One region of the Arthrobacter sp. N1 genome, then DNA from elsewhere that is predicted to be linked to it. Evidence: riboswitches for the same ligand, from Rfam matches in the RefSeq annotation. Region 1 holds a riboswitch; each other region holds the start of a gene.
The links. Region 1 has a riboswitch for thiamine pyrophosphate ahead of NVV32_RS14825 (ECF transporter S component). Riboswitches for the same ligand answer to the same signal wherever they lie in the genome.
Positions count from the first base shown of each region.

Region 2: another riboswitch for thiamine pyrophosphate. It lies ahead of thiM (hydroxyethylthiazole kinase); the one in region 1 lies ahead of NVV32_RS14825 (ECF transporter S component).
Region 3: another riboswitch for thiamine pyrophosphate. It lies ahead of thiD (bifunctional hydroxymethylpyrimidine kinase/phosphomethylpyrimidine kinase); the one in region 1 lies ahead of NVV32_RS14825 (ECF transporter S component).

Region 1 covers NZ_CP102608.1:3,195,377-3,199,585, reverse strand. Annotated here, with positions in the region: gene NVV32_RS14845 (FAD-dependent monooxygenase) at 1-627, opposite strand, end outside; gene NVV32_RS14840 (4a-hydroxytetrahydrobiopterin dehydratase) at 643-1,290, opposite strand; gene NVV32_RS14835 (FUSC family protein) at 1,406-2,530, shown strand; gene NVV32_RS14830 (DUF4235 domain-containing protein) at 2,633-2,893, opposite strand; TPP riboswitch at 3,059-3,183, shown strand; gene NVV32_RS14825 (ECF transporter S component) at 3,244-3,852, shown strand; gene NVV32_RS14820 (ABC transporter ATP-binding protein) at 3,849-4,209, shown strand, end outside.
Region 2 covers NZ_CP102608.1:1,476,194-1,480,402, forward strand. Annotated here, with positions in the region: gene NVV32_RS06580 (thioesterase family protein) at 74-850, shown strand; gene NVV32_RS06585 (DUF427 domain-containing protein) at 975-1,259, shown strand; gene NVV32_RS06590 (aldo/keto reductase) at 1,379-2,410, shown strand; TPP riboswitch at 2,449-2,547, shown strand; gene thiM (hydroxyethylthiazole kinase) at 2,590-3,435, shown strand; gene thiE (thiamine phosphate synthase) at 3,435-4,121, shown strand.
Region 3 covers NZ_CP102608.1:1,429,704-1,433,912, reverse strand. Annotated here, with positions in the region: gene thiD (bifunctional hydroxymethylpyrimidine kinase/phosphomethylpyrimidine kinase) at 30-1,610, opposite strand; TPP riboswitch at 1,602-1,715, opposite strand; gene NVV32_RS06370 (Rne/Rng family ribonuclease) at 1,892-4,209, opposite strand, start outside.

The sequences.
Region 1 (4,209 bases):
GTTGACGGAGGCGGAAGCCAGCCCCTCCACTCCCACGGCGTCCACGAGGTAGAAGGTCCGGCGGCTGGTGGTCCCCTCGAAGGGGATGCCGAGGAGTGCCCGCACCGTCGACGATGCACCGTCGCACCCCACCGCGTACCGCGCGCGGAGCGTCCAGGGGCCCGCCGGAGCGTCCCCGCGCGCGACGACACCGCCGTCGGCGAGGTCCAGGGCCACGAGGCGGTGCCGCCAGCGGACGGACCCGCCGAGCGCCAGGAGGTTCTCCGCGAGGATCCGCTCGTTGGCGCTCTGCTCGAGCACATACATGCCGGGGTAGGGGGTGATCCCGCGACCGAGGGTGGTGAGCGGGATGGGCGCGAAGGCCGTCCGGCCGAATCCCTGCCGCATCGATACTGCGCGCACGGCCTGGTCCAGGACGCGCTCGACGACGCCGAGCTGGTCGTAGATCTCCATGGAGCGCGAGTGCACCCCGAGCGCCCGTGACTCCTCCGTCGGTCCGTCCTTCGCGTCGATGACGGCGACCCGGACGCCCAGCCTCACGAGCCAGTTGGCAAGCATCAGGCCGGTCGGCCCGGCACCGACCACCAGGACGTCGACGTCCTCCCCCCGGTCCTCGTGCCCGGTCATGGCTGCCGGATCGCCTCAGCGTCCCAGGACGGTGCAGACGCAGGCGCGGTTGCCGTCGGTGTCCGCCAGGACCGTGAACGACGGCGCCCGCCCGTCGTCGACGACCGTCCCACCGGCGGCGACGGCACCGGCGATCCGCGCCTCTGCGACGTCGTGCGGCAACCACACGTCGAGGTGGAAGCGCTGGCGCGGGATGTCGTGGGCATCGGTGTGCTGGAACCACAGGAGCGGGACGCGTCCGGTCGGGTCGGTGACGTCGTCGCCGTCCAGCGCATCCGCATCACCCGTCAGCAGAGCGGCCCAGAACGGGCCGATCCCCGCGACGTCCGCCGTGTCGAGGGCGAGCTCGACGACGGCGGGAGCAGCGGGATCGGCCAGGAGACCGCGACCGCCGGCGAGGTCGCTGATGCGGCGCGCGAGGTCGACGTCGCGTCCCGTCACGCCCGCGGCGTCGTGGCTCATGAGCAACACGTCCACGTGGGGATAGCTCAGCGTGACGTCGGGATGGTGGTCCGCCTCCTCCGCGAGATCGCCGATGGCCGAGACGAGTGCCACCCCGGTGGCGAAGTCGTGCGTCAGGAAGCGGGCGTGCAGGGCCTGGGCGAGTTTCCGCCAGTCGTCCAGCCCGGCATCGAGGATCTGTTGCGTGCTGAGGATGCTCATGCCGCCAGTATCGTCCGGCACGGCCCCTGGGGAAAGGGCGGGCTCCCTGTCCATGGAGACGATGCTGCCGCCCCGGCCCGGGCGGGACCTACCGCTCCGGTGCCATACTGCGGGGATGTCCCAGAACCGGATCCCCGGTCGCCGCCTCCGCGTCCCGCGCCTCGACCCCGCGCTGAAAAGCCGGATGCGAGCGGCGGCCGTCAACCCGCAACTCCTCCTCGCGGCGAAGGCGGCGCTCGCCGCCGCCCTCGCGTGGACCCTGGCCCTGGCCATCCCCGGGACGCCGTCGGAGTACCCCTACTACGCGCCGCTCGGCGCCCTCCTGGCCATGTACCCCACGGTCTCGGGTACCCTCAAGCTCGGCCTTCAGACCGTGGTGGGCCTGACCCTCGGGATCGTCCTCGCCTACGTCGCGGTCTGGGCGGGGGACCCGAACTGGATCACCATCGGGTTCGTGGTCGGGGCCGGGGTGCTGCTGGGCGGATTCCTCAGGAGGACGGCCGGCGGCGGTTCGGGAATCGCCTCGGCCGGGCTCTTCGTCCTCGTGATCGGGAACGAGGACCTCGGGTACTCCCTGGGCTACCTCGTGCAGACCGTGGTCGGCGTGGGGGTGGGGCTGGCCGTCAGCGCCCTGATCTTCCCGCCGCTCCACCTCAATGACGCCGTCGGCCAGATGAGTCTGCTCCGACGGACCGCGGCCCGGGACCTGCAGCAGATGGGCCAGGCGCTGGAGGAGGACTGGGCGGAGGACGACGCACGGTGGGCGGAGGTGCGGGACGGCCTCTCGGCCTCGGCCCGCAACGCCCGCAGCGCACTCCAGTACGCGGACGAGAGCCGCAAGGGCAACGTGCGCCGACGCTTCCACCCCCGTGACGTCCGGGAGGACTACCGGCACGTCGAGGTCCTCGAAGTGGTCGCCTCGCACACCCTGAACATCACCAACCTCCTGCAGGACGCCCTGCACGGGACATCCCGCGAACGGCCCCTGCCGGTGGCGGTCCGGCCGGCCCTGGAGTCCGCCTTCACGGCCGTCGGGGACGTGCTGGACCTCTGGACGGTGGAGGAGGACGATGCCGCGATGCTCGCCGCGGCGGAACGCGCGCTCCGCGACCTGGAAGCGGCGGCGTACGGGACGTCCTCGAGGGAGGTGCCGTTCGGCGCAGCCGCGGCGCTCGGCATGAGCCTCCACCGCATCCTCGAGGCCGTCAGGCCCGACCTGCGACAGGCGGACGGCGAGTAGCGGGAGAGGCGCCCGGACACCGCCCTGCGCGAGGACAGGACGGGCCCCTGGGGAGCCCGTCCTGTCCTGCTGCTCCGCGGTGGTACCCTGAGCGCCCGTGGCTCAGGTCAGGTCGCGGGTCTTCGCGAACCTCTCGATCGCCTGCTGCGTGGAACGGTTGGTGAGCACCTGGATGGTGGTGCTGACCGCTCCGGAGACGATCGCGAAGACCAGGGCCGAGCGCAGCGTGTTCTCCAGTCCGTCCTTGCTCTTCGGGGGCGCCTCGCCCGTGATCTTCTCCCACAGGAAGTCGACGAGCTTGGTGCCGACGAAGCCCGCACCCACACTCATTCCCACTCCGAGCAGCTTGAACACGACGTTCATGGTTTCTCCTTCTCGTCCGGTGGTCCTGTACCTACCCTAGCCGCGCGACGAGGCGCTCGGCAGGGACGGGTCCGCCCTGGCCGCGGGACGTCCGCCGTGGTTCGTCCAGGCCGGTCGACCTGCCCGGGCGCACGCCCCTGCGGTGTAGGATCGGAACGCTCAACCATCACACGACAGGGGAGCGCAGACCCGCAGCACGCTGCCGGGTCGGGCGCTGAGAGTGCGGACCGCCGCAGACCCTCGAACCTGATCCGGCTAGTACCGGCGAAGGGAGTCGAGTTCTCGGAGTGCACGGACACCGCCCCGGCGGTACCGGCACTCCCCCCTCCTGTACCTCAGGAGGATCCACCATGGCATCACCCACCGCCCTCAGGGGCGTCTCCCGGCACACCAACCAGTGGCGCGTCGTCGACATCGTCGTGGCCTCGGTCATCGCGGTCGCCGTCGGCGTCCTGTTCTTCGCGTGGTCCGCCGGCTACTCGGGCATCAGTCTGCTCACCGCCGGTTTCCCGCCGCTCGGCGGGCTCTACTCCGGGGGCTGGCTGATCGCCGGCGTCCTCGGCGGCCTGATCATCCGCAAACCCGGGGCGGCGATCTACTGCGAGGTCCTCGCAGCCGCCGTGTCCGCCCTCATCGGCACGCAGTTCGGTATGGCCGTGCTGGTCTCCGGCGCCATCCAGGGTCTCGGCGCGGAACTCGTGTTCCTGCTGTTCCTCTACCGGAGATGGAACCTCCCCGTGGCACTGCTGGCCGGACTCGGTGCCGGACTGGCGCTCGGGATCAGCGAGAACATCCTGTACAACGCGCTGTGGACCATCGAGTTCAAGCTCCTCTACGTGCTGTTCGCGGCCATCTCCGGCGTCGTCATCGCCGGGCTACTGTCCTGGCTCGCCACCCGGGGCCTGGCGCGGACGGGCGTGCTGTCCTCGTTCGCCGCCGGCCGCACGGCGGACGTGTGACACCACTCGACGGGCCCCTCCCGCGCGCCGTGCAGGTCAGCGCGCGGGGGTGGGGCTGGCGTCATGCCGGGCGCCGGGCGTTCGCCGCCCGGCACCTCGACCTCGAGCTGACGCCCGGAGAGCGGGTGCTGCTGCTCGGTGCCTCCGGCGCGGGGAAGTCCACGGTGCTCCACGCGCTGGCCGGCGTGCTCGGCAGCAATGACGAGGGTGAGCAGGAGGGGGACCTCCTGCTCGACGGCGTCCCGCCCGCCGCGGCGCGGGGACGCGCGGGTCTGGTGCTGCAGGACCCGGAGTCCCAGGTGGTCCTCGCCCGCGTCGGCGACGAGGTGGCCTTCGCGGCCGAGAACCTCGCCGTGC
Region 2 (4,209 bases), 1.7 Mb from region 1:
GCGCCGGGCCAGAGTCGGGGATCGCCGGTCCCGGCCCGCACGATCCCGTGCCGACGACGAAGGAGAACTCCCTGTGGCCGATTCTTTCTACCGCGGACTCGGTGGCGGACGGTTCGTCTCCACGCTCAACGCGCAGGGGGCGTGGAACCCGGAGGAACAGCACATGGCTCCGATCTCCGGGCTGATGACGCAGTGCCTGCTCGAGTGCGCGCCGCGGGAGGGCATGCAGCTGAGCCGGATCGGCTTCGACATCCTCGGGATGATCCCGGCGGGCGACTTCGAGATCACCACCGCCGTCGTGCGTCCCGGGCGGACGATCGAGCTGCTCGAGGCCAGGATGGAGGCCGCAGGCAGGACCGCGATCGTCGCCCGGGCCTGGCGCCTGAGCGCACAGGACACCGGAGCCGTCGCCGCGGTGGAGGACCCGCGTATCCCCGGCCCCGACGCCGCTGGTCCCCATGAGGGCATGACCGCGTGGCCGGGCGGGTTCATCCGGTCGCTCGACGTACGCGTGGTGCCCGGCCACCGGCCGGGGCGCGGGCAGGTGTGGCTCCGGAACCCCTACGCCATGGTGGAGGGCGCAGCAGCGCCCGATGTGGTCCGCCTGGTCGGGATGATGGACGCAGCCAACGGCATCGCCTCGCGGGTGGCGCCCGGCGGGGACAGCTGGATGTTCCCCAACGTGGACCTGCAGGTCCATCTGTACCGGGAGCCCGCGGGGGAGTGGCTCGGCCTGGACACGCGGGTGACGTTCGGGCAGGACGGCGTCGGACTGACCTCGAGCGTGGTGCACGACCTCGACGGACCGTTCGGGCGGCTCGAGCAGATCCTCACCGTGCGGAAGCTCTGAGGGGCACCTGCCGGAATGACGGGGCGCCGGCCATGGTTGCACGAGGCACGGAAGCCTGCGGCGTGCTCCACGCCCGGGCGGTCACCGCGCCCACGCGCCCGTGGGACGTCGAGGAAGAGGAACCATGCCGAAAGCACTGTGGAACGATCAGGTCATCGCCGAGTCCGCGGACACCGTGATGGTCGAGGGGAACCACTACTTCCCGCCGAACTCCATCGCGGAGCAGTTCTTCGTCCCGACACGGACGCAGACGGTGTGCCCGTGGAAGGGGACCGCGAGCTACTTCAGCCTGGAGGTCGACGGCGAGCAGAACAAGGATGCCGCCTGGAGCTACCCGGAGCCGAAAGAAGCGGCGGAGAACATCCGCGGTTACTACGCTTTCTGGAAGGGCGTCACGGTCAGCGCGTGACCACGTGAGCGAAGGGCGCCGTCGTTCGACGGCGCCCTTCGCGCGTGCGGGCCGAAGCGGCCGGCACGGCACCACCCGAACGGACGACGGCGCCGCACGGCGCAGGATGAAGGAGCACCATGGAGAACCGGACACTCGGCAACAGCGGCACCTCGGTCTCGCACCTGGCCCTCGGAACGATGACCTTCGGCGCGGAATCGGACGAGGCGACGTCGCACGCCATCCTCTCGGACTACGCGGCGGCGGGCGGCAACCTGATCGACACCGCCGACGTCTACACCGCCGGGGCCTCCGAGGAGATCATCGGCCGCTGGATCGCGAAGAACCCGGCCGAGAGCGGACGCATGGTCCTCGCGTCGAAGGGCCGCTTCCCCATGGGCGATGACGCCAACGACCTGGGACTGTCCCGGCGTCACCTCCGCCAGGCGCTCGATGCCTCCCTCGCGCGCCTGGGCGTGGAGCACATCGACCTCTACCAGGTGCACTCGTGGGATCCGCTGACCCCGCTCGAGGAGACCCTCGGCTTCCTCGACCACGCCGTGGCGCAGGGCAAGATCAGCTACTACGGGTTCTCCAACTACACCGGCTGGCAGCTCACCAAGGCCGTGATGATCGCCCGGCAGCGCGGGTACTGCCTGCCGGTCACCCTGCAGCCGCAGTACTCGCTGCTGGTCCGCGAGATCGAGGCGGAGATCGTCCCCGCGGTGCTCGACGCCGGCATGGGCATGCTGCCCTGGTCCCCGCTGGGCGGCGGCTGGCTCACCGGCAAGTACAGCCGGGACACGGAGCCCACCGGGGAGACCCGGCTCGGCGAGAACCCGCAGCGCGGGATGGAGGCCTGGGAGAAGCGCAACGCGCAGGACCGCACGTGGCGCATCATCGACACCGTGACGGGCATCGCCGGCGAGCGTGGCGTGAACGCCTCCCACGTCGCCCTCGCCTGGGTGGCCGCGCAGGCCGGCGTCACCTCCGTGATCCTCGGCGCGCGCACCCGGGAGCAACTGGCCGACAACCTCGCCTCCGCCGACCTCGAGCTCACCGCGGCGGAACTCTCCCGGCTCGACGACGTCAGCGCCCCGACCTTCAGCGACTACCCCTATGGCGGCCCGGGCATCGAGCAGCGCAGCCGCGTGATCGGCGGGGGCCGCTGACCCGGTTGGCTCCGTCCGCCTGACGGGCTATCGTTTCGAGCAGTGACACGGGGTGTCCCTCCAAGGGAGGGGCTGAGAAGAGACCCGTCGAACCTGATCCAGCTCATACTGGCGAAGGGATGTCCTGCCGGGCCCTCGGCCCCGTGCGTCCTGCCGCCCCATCGCGAGAGGTCGCCACCGTGCACCAGGTCCAGGAGAACCCCACCCAGGCCGTCGGCCCCGTCACCGCCGAGGACTGTGCGCTGCTGCTCGCGGCCCTCCGCGACGCCGTGCCGCTCGTGCAGTGCATCACCAACGCCGTCGTCACGAACGTCACCGCCAACGTGCTCCTCGCCCTCGGAGCGGCTCCCGCCATGGTGGACATCCCGGGCGAGGCCCGGCAGTTCGCCCCCGTCGCCTCGGCTGTGCTCGTCAACCTCGGCACCCCCACCGGTTCCCAGCGCGAGGCGATGCTGGAGGCGGCGGACGCGGCGAACGGGGCAGGGACGCCCTGGGTCCTCGACCCCGTCGCGGTCGGCTTCCTCACCGTCCGCACGCAGACCGCCGCGGAGCTCGTCGCCCTCCGCCCCGGGATCATCCGGGGCAACGCCTCGGAGATCATCGCGCTCGCAGGTGCGGGCGCTGGCGGCCGCGGCGTCGACTCCCTCGACGAGCCGGCCGCCGCGCTCGACGCCGCGCGGCTCCTGGCCTCCCGCCACGGGTCGGTCGTCGCCGTGTCGGGCGCCGTGGACATGATCGTCGCGCCGTCGGGTGCCGTCGTCGGCGTGGCCAACGGGACGCCCCTCCTCACGCAGGTCACCGGGGGCGGGTGCGCGCTGGGGGCCGTCATGGCCGCCTTCGCCGCCCTCACCGAGGATCCGCTCCTCGCGGCGGTCGCCGCGACCGGCGCGTACACGATCGCCGCAGAACACGCCGCAGCCGTCGCGTCGGGGCCGGGCACCTTCGGGGCACAGTTCCTCGACGCGCTCTCGGCCATCACCCCGGACGACGTCCGGCGCAGGCTGACCCTGCAGGCAGGCTCCTGATGCCCGTCCAGGACGGGAGCGCCCGGCCGTCGCCGGCGTCGTACCTGCCCCTCTACCTCGTCACGGACACCGTGCTCTGCTCGCCACGGTCGGTGCCCGACGTCGTCGCCCTCGCCGTCGGGGGCGGGGTGACCTGCGTGCAGGTCCGGGACAAGCGAGCGGGCGTCCGCGATCTCCTGGACCTGCTGGTGGCCGTGGCCGCCGCGGTGGACGGCCGGGTGCCCGTGCTGGTCGACGACCGGGTGGACGTCTACCTCGCTGCCCTCGCCGGGGGTGCCCGGGTGCACGGCGTCCACGTGGGGCAGTCGGATCTTCCTGCCGGCGTGGTGCGGGCCATGGCCGGACCGGACGCCGTCGTCGGACTGAGCGCGGCGACGCCCGGGCAGTTCGAGGCGGTGTCGGAGCTCCCGGCGGGCACGGTCGACTACCTGGGTGTGGGCGCGGTGCATGCCACCAGCACCAAGCCCGATCACCCGGCGCCCCTCGGTGTCGACGGGTTCGCGGGCCTGGTGGCGGCTGCTCCACTGCCCTGCGTCGCGATCGGCGGCATCACGGCGGACGACGCGGCTCCGCTGCGCCGTGCCGGGGCCGCGGGGATCGCCGTCGTCTCCGCCCTGTGCACGGCCGCGGATCCGTCGGCGACCGCACGCGACCTGCTCGGGGCGTGGCAGGACGGAAGGAGCTGATCCCTGCGCGACCGGTCGGCGGGACGGGGTTCCCGGCCGGCGATCGGCGCTCGGTGCAGCAGGCACGACGTCGCCCGCGGTGGCCGGT
Region 3 (4,209 bases), 1.8 Mb from region 1:
TTAACAGGCGGATGCACCGAGGGTCAAGATTACGGCAGGACGACGCCTTCCCGCAAATCAGCGTGCTCGGTCGGCGCGGCGTCCGCGGATGGTCCGCGGTGCGCGTCGAAGAAGTCGCGCTCGTAGGTGGCGGACCAGCGGAACGCCAGGAGCATCGCATCCCGCTCGCCCGGCGAGGCGGCGCGGTGGGCTCGGTCGGCGATCAGCTTGGCCTCCGCGGTGGCCTCGACGAAGACGGGGTCGGCGTACGTCGCGATCCAGGCGCCATAGGGGTGGGCCGCCTCTGCCGCGCCGCCGTCCTGCCGCACCTGGTCCCGGACGTAGTCCCCCACCGCGGCATAGAGCCAGAAACAGGGCAGCACCGCGGCGACCAGCTCGGCGTAGGAGCCACGGGCCGTCGTCGCCACGAGATGGTCGCAATAGGCACGTGTGACGGGGCCGGGCAGGTCCGCGCCGCGCGGTCCGGGCTCCGTCCCGAGCCATGACCGGTGCAGCTCCGCCTCCGTCTCGAGGCACGAGGCGGCGCACCGGAGCCAGAACAGCTGCTCGGCCTCGGTCGGTGCCAGTGAGGCGGTACGGGCCAGCACGCCCGCGTACTCGCGGAGATAGAGGGCGTCCTCCCTCAGGTACCGCGCGAAGTCCGCCGCGGGCAGGCTGCCGTCGGTCAGCCCGACGACGAACGGGACCTGCAGGATCTCGCGCCGCAGGCCGGCGGTGTCCCGCCAGGCGAGGTCGGTGAACGGCTGCCGGTGGCGCGGATCCGGCAGCGCATGGAAATGGTGCACGGGCCCCGCGCCATGCCCGACCCGCAGGGATGCCGAGGCGCCGAGGGCTGCTTCGAGCCACGCCTTCGCTTCACGGACGGCGGCGGACCAGTCCCCGGTCACCGCGTACCGCGTGGCGATGGCGGACGAGAGCGAGCAGCCGGTCCCGTGCGTGTTGTCCGTGCCCACACGGCGTCCGTCGAACACGAGGGCGTCACCGGGGCGTCCGGCTCCCTCGCCCGGCAGGATCAGGGCATCGGGGCAGCGCGGCCCCGGCAGGTGCCCGCCCTTGACGAGGACGGCCGTCCCCACGCGTCCGGCGAGCTCCCGCCCCTGCCGTAGCGCCTCCTGCCAGGATCCTGCAGGTTCCACACCGATGAGGACGGCGAGCTCCGGGATGTTCGGGGTGACCAGGGACGCGCGGGCGGCCAGACGGAGAACGGCCCGTACGGCGTCGTCGTGGAGCAGGCGCGCTCCACTCGTCGCCACCATGACGGGATCGAGGACGACGGCGGCGGGCCGGACGCCGTCGAGCCAGCCGGCGACGCAGTCCGCGACCTCCTCGCTCCCCAGCATCCCGATCTTCACGGCATCGAGGAGGATGTCGTCGGACACTGTATCGAGCTGCCGGCGCAGGAACTCCACGGGCGGGGTGTGCACGCCTGTGACACCCATGGTGTTCTGGGCGGTCAGCGCCGTCACCACCGCGAGGGCGTACCCGCCGTTGGCACTGATGCTCTTGACGTCCGCCTGGATCCCGGCTCCCCCGCTCGGGTCGGATCCGGCGATGCTCAGGACGTTCGGGATGACCGTGTCCGGGCTCGTCGCTGCTCGGTGAGGTTCCATGGCTGACATCCCTCCGCTAGGCCCCGGACGCCGTGCGTCCGCTAGATCAGGTTCGACGGGTGTGATCTCAGCCCTGCATCCGGCAGGGCACCCCGTGTCACCGGTCAGCCTAGCGCAGCTCCAGGGCACCACGTCCCTGGCCGGCGGCAGGGGCCGGACGTCGAGCGTCGTGCCCTTGGTGCAGGCGATCCGCCGTCGCTCCCGGATCGGACCTCCCTGGACGCGGAAGAGGACCGGAGTCCCCTGGACCCCGGTCCTCTTCCGTCCTGCAGCGCCTGCTGCTACAGCTCCGAGGCGGGTACCCCGACGCCGAAGATCAACGGCTCTGCGGCACCGGTCGCGGGCGTCCGCACCGGAGGGTGGGCTCGAGCGACATGTCGCGTGCCCGACGGTTCGGCTGCGGCTTCGGCGCCCTGCGTCTCGATGGTGGTGTCCGCAGCACCCTGCGCGCTGCGGGCGACACGGCGGCGGGGCCGTGACCGGACGGCAGGAGCCTCCTCCGCCGCGGCCGGGGCCACCCGGGTGGTCCCGGCGGGAGCGGACGACGGCGCCACTGCGGCATCCGCCTCCGGTCCGGGCGCGCGCTGCGGGGCAGCCTGCCGCGCCTCGCCCGATACCGCCGTGCGTCCGAAGGCCTCGCTCAGGCTGTCGAGGGTCAGGCGGGTCGCCGGGGCGTCCGCCGTCTCCTCCGCGGCAGGACGACGCCGATGGGTGGCCCGCGGCAGGGTCACCGTCTCGCCGTTGATCGTCAGCACGGCCTCGGTGACCTGGATGTCCGCGTCGGCGGCCGCGACGTCGGTGTGTGCACCCCGATCACCGTGTGCCGCGGATTCCTCATGGGCGTGGTGCGTTGCCGCTGCGATACTCGCGAGTGCCGCTCGGGCCGCCTCGGCCTTCGCCGCGCGGTCGGGACTGTCCGCGACGGGCGCGGCAGGCGGCGTCACGAGGTCGTCCTGCTGGCCGCCACGTCCGCCGCGGTTCCGCTTGCGCTCGCTGCGGGACATCTTGTCCTGCCGCGACTGCTGCTGCTCGGGTGCAGGCAGAGCCCGGCGGTGCTCGACGGGCTCCATGTGCGTGACGACGCCGCGACCAGCACAGTGCTCGCAGTCCTCGCCGAAGACCTCCAGCAGCCCGGTCCCCATGCGCTTGCGCGTCATCTGGACGAGGCCGAGCGAGGTGACCTCCGCGACCTGGTGCTTGGTCCTGTCGCGCCCGAGGCACTCCACGAGGCGCCGGAGCACGAGGTCGCGGTTCGCCTCGAGCACCATGTCGATGAAGTCGATGACGATGATCCCGCCGATGTCGCGCAGGCGCAGCTGCCGCACGACCTCCTCGGCGGCCTCGAGGTTGTTCTTGGTGACGGTCTCCTCCAGGTTGCCGCCGCTGCCGGTGAACTTCCCCGTGTTGACGTCGACCACCGTCATGGCCTCCGTCCGGTCGATCACCAGTGATCCGCCCGAGGGCAGGAACACCTTCCGCTCGAGGGCCTTGGCGATCTGCTCGTCGATGCGCGACGCCGCGAAGATGTCCTCCTCGCCCGTCCACTTCTCCAGCCGGCCCACCAGATCGGGCGCCACGTACATGACGTAGGCCTCGATGGTGTCCCAGGCGTCCTCACCGGAGACGACGAGCTTCGAGAAGTCCTCGTTGAAGACGTCGCGGACCACCTTGATGGTGAGGTCGGGCTCGCCGTACAGGAGCTCCGGCGCGAGGGTCTTTGTCGAGCCGGACTTGCGCTCGATCTCCTCCCACTGCGCGCGGAGCCTGTTGATGTCGTGCGTCAGCTCTTCCTCGCTGGCACCCTCGGCCGCCGTGCGGACGATCACGCCCGCGTTCTCCGGCAGGCGGTCCTTCAGGATGCGCTTCAGGCGGTTGCGCTCGACGTCGGGGAGCTTGCGCGAGATGCCCGTCATGGAGCCGCCGGGCACGTAGACCAGGTAGCGGCCGGGCAGCGAGATCTGGCTGGTCAGGCGGGCGCCCTTGTGGCCCACCGGGTCCTTCGTGACCTGGACGAGCACCGGGTCGCCGGACTTCAGGGCGAGCTCGATCCGGCGCGGCTGCCCGTCGAGGCCGGCGGCGTCCCAGTTCACCTCGCCGGCGTACAGGACGGCGTTGCGGCCGCGCCCGATGTCGACGAAGGCCGCCTCCATGCTGGGGAGCACGTTCTGGACCTTGCCGACGTACACGTTGCCGATCAGGGAGTCCTGCTGGGTGCGGGACACGAAGTGCTCCGCCAGGATGCCGTCCTCGAGCACGCCGATCTGGATGCGGTCGTCGCTCTGGCGCACGATCATCTGCCGGTCCACCGACTCACGGCGCGCGAGGAACTCCGCCTCGGTGATCACCTGGCGGCGTCGGCCCGTGTCACGCGACTCGCGGCGGCGCTGCTTCTTGGCTTCGAGGCGCGTGGAGCCGCGCACACTCGTGACGCGGTCCGAGACGGGTTCGCTGGACTGGCGCGGTGCGCGGACGCGCGTGACGGTGTTGGGCGGGTCGTCGTCCTCGCCACCGGTGAGTTCGAGATCCTGGTCACCGCGGCGGCGGCGGCGACGACGACGCGAGGTGACGGCGGTGGAGGCATCCGGCCCGTTCGCCTGCG